Regions from separate parts of the Nostoc sp. DedSLP03 genome, predicted to be linked through region 2. Evidence: riboswitches for the same ligand, from Rfam matches in the RefSeq annotation. Region 2 holds a riboswitch; each other region holds the start of a gene.
What was found. Region 2 has a riboswitch for cobalamin ahead of RM368_RS29335 (DUF1636 family protein). Riboswitches for the same ligand answer to the same signal wherever they lie in the genome.

Region 1 (2,204 bases), on a different contig from region 2:
CTTGATTCGACCACTTTAGCTGGTAATTTCTTTTTAAAAAATCACCTAAAGCTAATACAGCTACTACCAACAGCCAGTTACTCAACCCTTTTTTAGATTGACTCATTTCCTTGGGGCTCCCATTTGATTAATTTCAGCAATTCTAATTCTTGAGGATTATAAGATTGCAGCCAGTTCCACACCAACACAGTTAGCAATCCTTCACTAATTGCTAAGGGAACTTGAGTAATGGCGAAAATTCCGGCGAACTTGGTAAATGAAGCGAGAAACCCACCAACAGGTGCAGGAAAAGCTAGGGCGAGTTGGATAGAAGTGATAATATAGGTGAGTAAATCTGCGATCGCAGCTGCTAAAAATATGGCGATTTTTTGCTTACCACCCAACTTGATTGTCAGATTATATATCCAGTAAGCCGCAAATGGTCCAGCGATCGCCATCGAAAAAGCATTTGCCCCCAGCGTCGTCAAGCCACCATGCGCCAGTAACAAAGCTTGAAACAACAATACTAAGCTACCCAAAACCGTCATAGTCAGGGGGCCAAATAGCACCGCACCTAATCCCGTCCCTGTTGGGTGAGAACAGCTACCTGTTACAGAAGGGATTTTCAATGCTGACAGCACGAAAGTAAAAGCACTAGCCAAGCCCAGGAGTAGCTTCAGTTCCGGGTTAGCTTGGGTAATGCGAGTCAGACTACGCAATCCTAGTAGAAAAAATGGTAATGCCACAATCCACCAAAAAATTGCCCACTGCACAGGTAAAAAACCTTCCATAATGTGCATGGCGTAGGCGGGTTTGGGTAAACCAATGACTAGATAAAAACTGATAACTACCATCAGGGTTAGACTGACTAACGCCTGTTTTTTTCTGTTCATAATCTGTACCTCGCAGATTTATGTAAACGAGTTGATTCTAACCGGCGGGCATCCTGACTCACCTAATTTTGGTTTACAGTTGCGGGACAGCGCCGGATTTACACCGGACTTTCCCCCTTGCGTCCGATAGCGTAGCGTGGCGTTTAGCCATTGGCTGCTCCCCATCAGAACCGATTGGAGTAACTATATCACCATTACTAATTTTGAACAGCGATTTTTTACCAGGTATTCACAAAGTGTAGATCGCAGTGCAGAAGTGACGTTAACAACTTCAGATGAGCGGACATTGATTGCCTGTGTGAACCCTTACACGGGAGAAGTCTTAGGGGAGCGTGACGAAAATAATAATTTCTAGGCGATTGCTCGTAAGATTCACAGCAGAGTAAGAGGAAAGAAAAAGCGAATTTTTAAATTTCATACTTGAGTTCAGCAACGCCCAGCAACGCCGGAAATTTCAACAAATTGGTGGACTCGGAATTTGTGGGATAGACCTGCGGTTGATATTCCGTGGTGGCAGAGTCCGCCGATGCCGGAAAAAAGCGAAAGAACTGATTTCATAAGGCGATCGCACTCCTGACCAAATCATCAGGTACTTCAAAAAGCCCCAGTTGTCCAATGTAAGGAATCGGTGTAATCTCGCGTGGATTCTCCAGCTTCCAATGGTATTGCCCAGGCATCCCCCAGCCAGACGCAACTTGTGAAAACTTGCAATCAACTATTGTGACAATACCGATGACTTGACCGCGACGTAGAGAGATTAATTCTGGGATTACTAGCCCCATCCCTTGGCAAAATTCTTCCGCTAGCTGATACTCTTTCTTGGTACAGGTTTTTGCAGCGTGAATCAGAATGTCGCCGCGATAATTGATAGGCCAGCCACGGTTTTCTATGTTTTTGAGAGCATAAATGATTGCCCATGCCCAAGGCTGACGAACTGAAAGTGCTTTCATATATCGACCTCTAAAACTTTAAAAAAGTTCATCGCATCAAATTATTTTGCCAAGTTCAAAAATTTCGAGGTCGATAAATCGCATAACATTGTCGCAGTGCCGAGCTTACCGTAAAGCCTGTTTTTCTCAACAATCAACTCAATAGTGCGATCGCTAGGGTCTTTTGTGTAAACAGCATCGCGGTAAAGCATGATTAACTGGTCACAAACCTCAAAGATTTCACCAGAGTTACGTAACAGATGACGATTGGGGCGTTTATCAGCCGTAGTTTGATTCCCCCGATTAATTTGACAGCCCAAGAAAACAGGGATTTTGTGAGACTTAGCAATATCCCGAATCTGGCGGGTAATCTTGCCAACTTCAAAAGCCATATTCCCGCCTG
Region 2 (2,204 bases):
GGATTCTCTTAGCTCATGGTAGTCGTCGCCCAGGTTCCAAAGAAACTGTGGAAGCAATGGCGGCGAGTTTGGGAGCCGTGACTGCTTATTGGGCTGGGCCTCCTAGTTTAGAATCACGGGTGAAAGAATTGGTGGATGCTGGTTATCGGGAAATTGCAATTCTGCCATACTTTTTATTCCCTGGTGGAATAACCGATGCGATCGCCACCTCAATAGAGGAACTAAAATTACAATTTTCTGCGGTGAATTTCCAATTGGCCAAGCCATTGGGAGCAAGTGCAGAATTAGCCGAGCTAATTTGGGATTTAACACAGAGATGAACCGCACAGAAAAACAGGATAACAAGTATTTGGGAAAGGTTTATTTAGTAGGTGCAGGCCCAGGAGATCCAGGATTAATTACCCTGAAGGCGAAAGGTTTATTGGAATGTGCAGATGTAGTCATCTATGATGCCTTAGTGAGTCCGGCAATTTTAGCAATGATTAATCCCCAAGCCGAGCAAATTAATGCTGGTAAACGCAGGGGAAAACATTCGCTGTTCCAGTCAGAAACAACTCAATTGCTGATTGATAAAGCGCAGGATAATGCAATTGTAGTGCGGCTAAAGGGTGGCGATCCGTTTATCTTTGGTCGCGGTGGCGAAGAAATGGAAGAATTAGTCAAAGCTGGAATATCAACGGAAGTTGTGCCAGGTATCACTTCGGGAATTGCAGCAGCAGCATACTCAGGTATTCCTTTGACGCATCGGCTTTATAGTTCGTCAGTCACATTTGTAACTGGTCATGAAGCGGCGGGTAAGTATAGACCGCAAGTAAATTGGAGTGCGATCGCTCGCGGTTCCGAAACCATTGTAATTTATATGGGAATTCACAATCTGCCTTATATTGTGGAAGAATTAATTGCAGCTGGGTTGAATTTAGAAACGCCGATTGCTTTGGTGCGCTGGGGTACGCGCCCAGAACAAGAAGAATTAATTGGGACATTGGAAACAATAGTCACACAGGTAGAGGAAACTGGATTTGGTGCGCCTGCGATCGCAGTTATTGGACAAGTAGTAAAGATGCACAGTATTTTATCTGGTTGTCGTCCAGTTTGAGCGTTAGCGCAAAGTTTGCTGTTTCGTATTCTCCGATAACTTTAGTGTACGATCGATAAGGTTATTCGGTTCTGGTGGGAGTCAGCTACCAGAGGTAACGGGGAAAGTTCGGTGCAAATCCGGCGCTGTCCCGCAACTGTGAACCAATTTGAGATTAAAGAAAATCTCAAGTTGAGTGAGTCAGGATGCCCGCCGAAGTAGATTTATCAGTTTCACATATCTGCGAGGTACAGATGACTACTACTGTAAATATTTCCCCAACTAATCCCTTGGAAGTTGCTGAACATACTTTATTTGTTTGCAAAACCTGTGCCAGTGTTTGGCAAAATGGAAAACGCTTAGGTGAAAGTGGTGGTGAAAAACTTTTACACCAACTTCAGCAGCTAGCACAAGATTGGGAGTTACGAGATCGATTCCCAATTCAGGAAGTTGAATGTATGAGTGCTTGTAATCGTTCTTGTGTAGTTGCCTTTAGTGCCAAAGGCAAATTAACATATTTATTTGGTGATTTAGCTGTTGATGGTAGTGCGTCTGCGGTATTGGAATGTGCTAGTCAATATTATGCTAAAGCAGATGGTTTGCTGCCTTGGTCAGAACGTCCAGAAGCAATGAAAAAAGGCATTTTGGCAAAAATTCCACCTTTATCTAAATGATGCGCGTTTTGATTCTGGGTGGGACGGGTGATGCAGCAGAACTAGCTGCCAAAGCTACGACTATCCAAGAGTTAGAAGTAATCACCTCTCTAGCTGGCCGCACCCGCGAACCGTCAGTACCGTTAGGCGATTTACGGGTTGGAGGCTTCGGGGGTGTGGCTGGATTGGCTAGCTATCTGCGAGTCATGGAAATCGACTTATTAATTGATGCAACCCATCCTTTTGCTAGTCAAATTTCTTTTAATGCAGCAGATGCAGCAACGGAAGTTGGAGTACCCCGTTTGATGTTAATCCGTCCGCCTTGGAAAAAAGAAAGTGGCGATCGCTGGATTGAAGTTGACAGCGTTAAAGCCGCAGCAACCGCGCTAGAAAATCAGTCACAGCAGGTATTTTTGACAGTTGGTAGGCAAGAACTCGCTGTTTTTGCTCATTTAGAGAAAATTTGGTTTTTGATG
Region 3 (2,204 bases), on a different contig from region 2:
CACTTTGGACATCAGCAACCCATTGCTGAGGAATATCTGTAAGGAGCAAATTTTGCCAAGGGGTTAGCCTGAGAGTTCCACTACCGTATTTTGCTGCTAAATCTGCTAAACCCCGCATCTGTCTACTTTCCAATCGACCAAGGGGCAAGACAACACCAATGTAAAATAAGCCTTGCTGACGTTGGGGATAAATGCCAATATGCTGATATTTCGCATCTGACCTCTCCCCCAACCCCTCTCCTACAAGGAGAGGGGAGAATTTCTCCCCCTTCCCTACGAGGGAAGGGGGTTGGGGGGTTAGGTCACTGGATAAAAGAGAAAAAGGTAAATGCTGCTCAACTTCTTGGAGATAATTTTCACAACCCAAAGTATTCAATAACTCTCTCAAACGTAGCCGCCGCTTACTCGTAGTATGACTATAAGCTAGATAGACATCCGCCAAAGCTGCTAAGACGGGCAAACATTTTTCTGGTGGTAGCAAAATTCCCGTATCGCTGGGGGGTTGACTTTTCTCGCCGACACTGAGATACAGGCGAAAGTAAACATTATCGTTAAGTAAGACAGCTACAAAGGCGATATCATTCAAGCGATCGCCCACCCGAATTATCCCACCACCATCAAAGCAAACGCTAAATTTGGCCGACAGTCCCGAAAGCGCCGGATGTGCTGCAATATAATCATCCCAACCTTGAACAAAAGGACGAGTATCGATTAATTCTTGGGGATCGATACCAGCAGTTGGACTGGTCATAATATTGCGGATTTGGTCTACAACAGTATTCTCAGAACCCAATCCCATATTTTGTAGGTACTTCAGAACCTCAGCATTTATCCCCGTACGGATTTCACGGACTTGTAGGTTAGCTCGATTAGTCACATCTAGATAGCCGCCACCGTGCTGTTCTGCTATATCTGCGATCGCACGGCACTGCTGACTACTAATAATTCCACCTGGTATTCTAACGCGAGATAATATCCCATCTGCGGCGGGAGTAGCATAAAACAAGCCAGGACAAGTGGCAAATCCAGAAACCAATTTTAGAACTCCTTCCCCGTGCAACGCAGGGATTAGACGGTGAGTGTGTCTTGAGGACATCCTGATAGTTGGCATTCTGACTTGGGTCATCCCATTACAGCTGCGGCACAGTCCCGGAATTTCACCGGAGTTTCCCAACTCTCAGCTTTAGTAATTTAGACTTTGTTGAGGTTATAGATATCAACCAGACATCATCCAGATAATTATCTTACATTACTATGGCGATAAATTTAACTGAGCTTATCCATTACCGATCGAAAGATATAGTTCTTGAAACTAATCTATAAATTGAATTTAGTCATGGCTCAGGCAGGAATGCTTGAGCCTTTTTGCTGCCAAACTTGCTTTAGAAAAAGTTAGGCGATCGCCGCTTCACGAGTAGCAACTTTGCTAAACTGATTTACTGGACGAGGTAAACCAAGATTTTCGCGCAGGGTTCGTGCTTCATACTCTGTACGGAACAGACCGCGACGTTGCAATTCAGGAATTACCAAGTCTACAAATTCGTCCAATCCTCCAGGCAACCAGGGCGGCATGATATTAAAGCCATCTGCCCCGCCATTGAGAAACCAATCTTCTAGCTGATCGGCAATTTGTTCTGGTGTGCCTAGAATCTGACGATGCCCACGCGCTCCAGCTATCCATAAATACAGTTGTCGAATCGTTAAATTCTCTCTCATGGCTAGGTCAGTCAGAAGTTGCTGACGGCTTTTACCCCCGTTAGTCTCTGGTAACTCCGGCAACGGCCCGTCCAATGGATAGCCGGATAGGTCAAATCCACCGATCATTGAGTCAAGCAAATTTAAGCCGACCACCGGATCGATCAACTCCTGAATTCGATCGAATTTGTCCTTGGCTTCTTGCTCAGTTTTGCCGATAACTGGGAATACACCTGGCATAATCTTAAGATGGTCAGGTGAGCGCCCGTATTGAGCCAGTCTCCCCTTCACATCTGTATAAAATGCCTGAGCTTCTGCCAGAGTCTGTTGGGCAGTGAAAATTACCTCCGCCGTTTGTGCAGCCAGCTCCTTACCATCCTCGGAAGATCCAGCTTGAATAATCACCGGATAACCTTGGATGGGACGCGCCACATTTAGCGGGCCGCGCACTGAAAAATGTTCGCCTTTGTGGTTGGGAACGTGCAGTTTATTTGGATCGAAGTAAATAC
Region 4 (2,204 bases), on a different contig from region 2:
GAAAAGATACGGGTGCTATTGGTCTTCAGGGACTCAAAGAAAAGGATATCATCTTGAGAATCGGTAAAAAGGTAGCCTCACTTTTAGAGCAAAATGGTATTAAAGTCATCATGACAAGAGATGCTGACTATTTTGTAGACCTTGCTCCCAGAGTTGTCATGGCAGAACACGCTCATGCAGACTTATTTGTGAGCATTCATGCAAACTCAATTGATAACAACCCTAGTGCAAATGGTTTAGAAACTTATCATTACGATCGCGGTTATCGTTTAGCGCAAGTGGTTCACAAAAGCATTCTTCAAGGTCTTCCGACATTAAAAGACCGAGGAGTAAAACGAGCTAGATTTTATGTGCTAAGAAAAAATTCTATGCCCGCAATTTTAATAGAAACTGGTTTTGTAACAGGTTCTGAAGACAATCCCAGACTGGCGAACCTAGAGTATGATAATCGGATGGCTGAGGCGATCGTTCGCGGTATTCTTCAGTATTTACGGCAAAGGTAAGTAATTTTCTGATTGAATTAGGGTTTTATACCAATCACAAAATAAGTGATTAAATTTTGCATTAGACAGTAAACAATGATATAGTTGAATTTTACAAGTCGGTTCTAGTGGGGAACAGTCACTAGAGGAAACGGGGAAAGTCCGGTGTAAATCCGGCGCTGTCCCGCAGCTGTAATCAAGGTTTACCTTGTGAGTCAGAATGCCCGCCGAACAGTTAACTCCTGCTGAAATCTACGAGGTATAGATAAGCGCAACTATGAATATTTTCACAATCAATCAATTTTATTTCTTCATCGTGCCAAAGATACACTTCAGCTTACGGCTTACGAGGAAATGATAGATAGTTAATTGGCAGTACAAATTGTGCCTAGAAGTGTATTTTTCAGTAAGTGTCTGTACTACTGGGTTATTTGGCACAATTATCGCAGATGTGAAAAGTGGCAGTCTTGTTTTAAAAGGACATCAACAGCTACTTGATAATAGTTATTTTCGTGTCATCTGACCTGATACTGGTTATCCAATTTGAGATTTTAGATTGATTGTACAGACAAATCCTGCGGATTTTACCATTAAGGAATTGTTGGTCAATTATTACTAATAGTTTGCAACAGATACATTGCATAGTTAGCAAAGTGAGATTTCATGCTGACAAAACTATGTAATATCTGCGCTTGGAACTTAATCCTACACATTTCAAAATCAATGCTCAACAAACAACATACTTTATTTGTTTGTACGACCTGCGCTAGCGTGTGGCAAGATGGCAAGCGAATTGGAGAAAGTCGCGGTCAGCAACTATTACTGCATCTGCAACAACTTGCATTCAATTGGGAATTACAAAATAAATTCTCCATTCAGGGAGTTGAATGTATGAGTGCTTGTAACCGTTCTTGTGTTATTGCCTTTACAGCAGAAGGTAAACCAACCTATCTGTTTGGCGATTTACCAAATGATAGTTGTGCATCTGCGGTTTTGCAATGTGCCAGTCAATACTATGCTAAAGGTGATGGTTCACTACCTTGGTCAGAACGACCTGAACCTCTAAGAAAAGGAATTCTAGCAAAGATTCCACCACAAAGTAAGTGGACGCAATTAAACATAAGTTGTTGTTAATTGAAGACTGAGTGAAAATTACCAGTTTCCAGTTCATAGTGCCTAATTATTTAATCTTCAAAGGAATAAAAAGTCATGCAGATTCAAACCGTAACATTAGGCTATCCTCGTATTGGTAAAAATCGGGAAGTTAAAAAAGCATTAGAAGCATTTTGGAGTGGCAAGTTAGATGCAGAATCATTACTGCAAACCGTGCGACAAGTTGAGGAATCTAACTGGAAAACCCAACTAGAAGCAGGAATTGACCACATTGGTATTGGAGATACAACTCTCTACGACCATGTACTTGATTGGATATTTCGTTTTGGGCTAATTCCTCAAAGATTTCAGCAATTTAGTGGGTTAGAACGCTACTTTGCGATGGCGCGGGGTCAAGAAGGAATTCCAGCCTTAGAAATGACTAAGTGGTTCGATACTAACTACCACTATCTTGTCCCAGAAATTGCAACAGATATATTACCAGCCGATTTCAGTGACTTTATAGAAACTGTATCTCGCGCTCAAAATATATTGGGTAAAAAAGCAGTTCCTATAGTATTGGGGCCATGCACTCTACTACGTTTGAGTAAAGTGGAATTAAATATAGAC

Region 1: it holds a riboswitch for cobalamin, as region 2 does, so the genes downstream of both, RM368_RS37655 (energy-coupling factor ABC transporter permease) here and RM368_RS29335 (DUF1636 family protein) in region 2, are expected to answer to the same signal.
Region 3: it holds a riboswitch for cobalamin, as region 2 does, so the genes downstream of both, cobG (precorrin-3B synthase) here and RM368_RS29335 (DUF1636 family protein) in region 2, are expected to answer to the same signal.
Region 4: it holds a riboswitch for cobalamin, as region 2 does, so the genes downstream of both, RM368_RS21800 (DUF1636 family protein) here and RM368_RS29335 (DUF1636 family protein) in region 2, are expected to answer to the same signal.

Annotation. Positions count from the first base shown of each region.
Region 1 covers NZ_JAVRCK010000177.1:6-2,209, forward strand. The annotation lists gene RM368_RS37655 (energy-coupling factor ABC transporter permease) at 93-872, opposite strand; cobalamin riboswitch at 898-1,062, opposite strand; gene RM368_RS37660 (ASCH domain-containing protein) at 1,427-1,822, opposite strand; gene RM368_RS37665 (replicative DNA helicase) at 1,864-2,204, opposite strand, start outside.
Region 2 covers NZ_JAVRCK010000081.1:26,508-28,711, forward strand. The annotation lists gene RM368_RS29325 (sirohydrochlorin chelatase) at 1-320, shown strand, start outside; gene cobA (uroporphyrinogen-III C-methyltransferase) at 317-1,096, shown strand; cobalamin riboswitch at 1,146-1,308, shown strand; gene RM368_RS29335 (DUF1636 family protein) at 1,330-1,749, shown strand; gene RM368_RS29340 (cobalt-precorrin-6A reductase) at 1,749-2,204, shown strand, end outside.
Region 3 covers NZ_JAVRCK010000010.1:70,536-72,739, forward strand. The annotation lists gene cobG (precorrin-3B synthase) at 1-1,111, opposite strand, end outside; cobalamin riboswitch at 1,085-1,216, opposite strand; partial or broken gene RM368_RS07210 (LLM class flavin-dependent oxidoreductase) at 1,393-2,204, opposite strand, start outside.
Region 4 covers NZ_JAVRCK010000046.1:61,399-63,602, forward strand. The annotation lists gene RM368_RS21795 (N-acetylmuramoyl-L-alanine amidase) at 1-503, shown strand, start outside; cobalamin riboswitch at 586-729, shown strand; gene RM368_RS21800 (DUF1636 family protein) at 1,206-1,616, shown strand; gene metE (5-methyltetrahydropteroyltriglutamate--homocysteine S-methyltransferase) at 1,692-2,204, shown strand, end outside.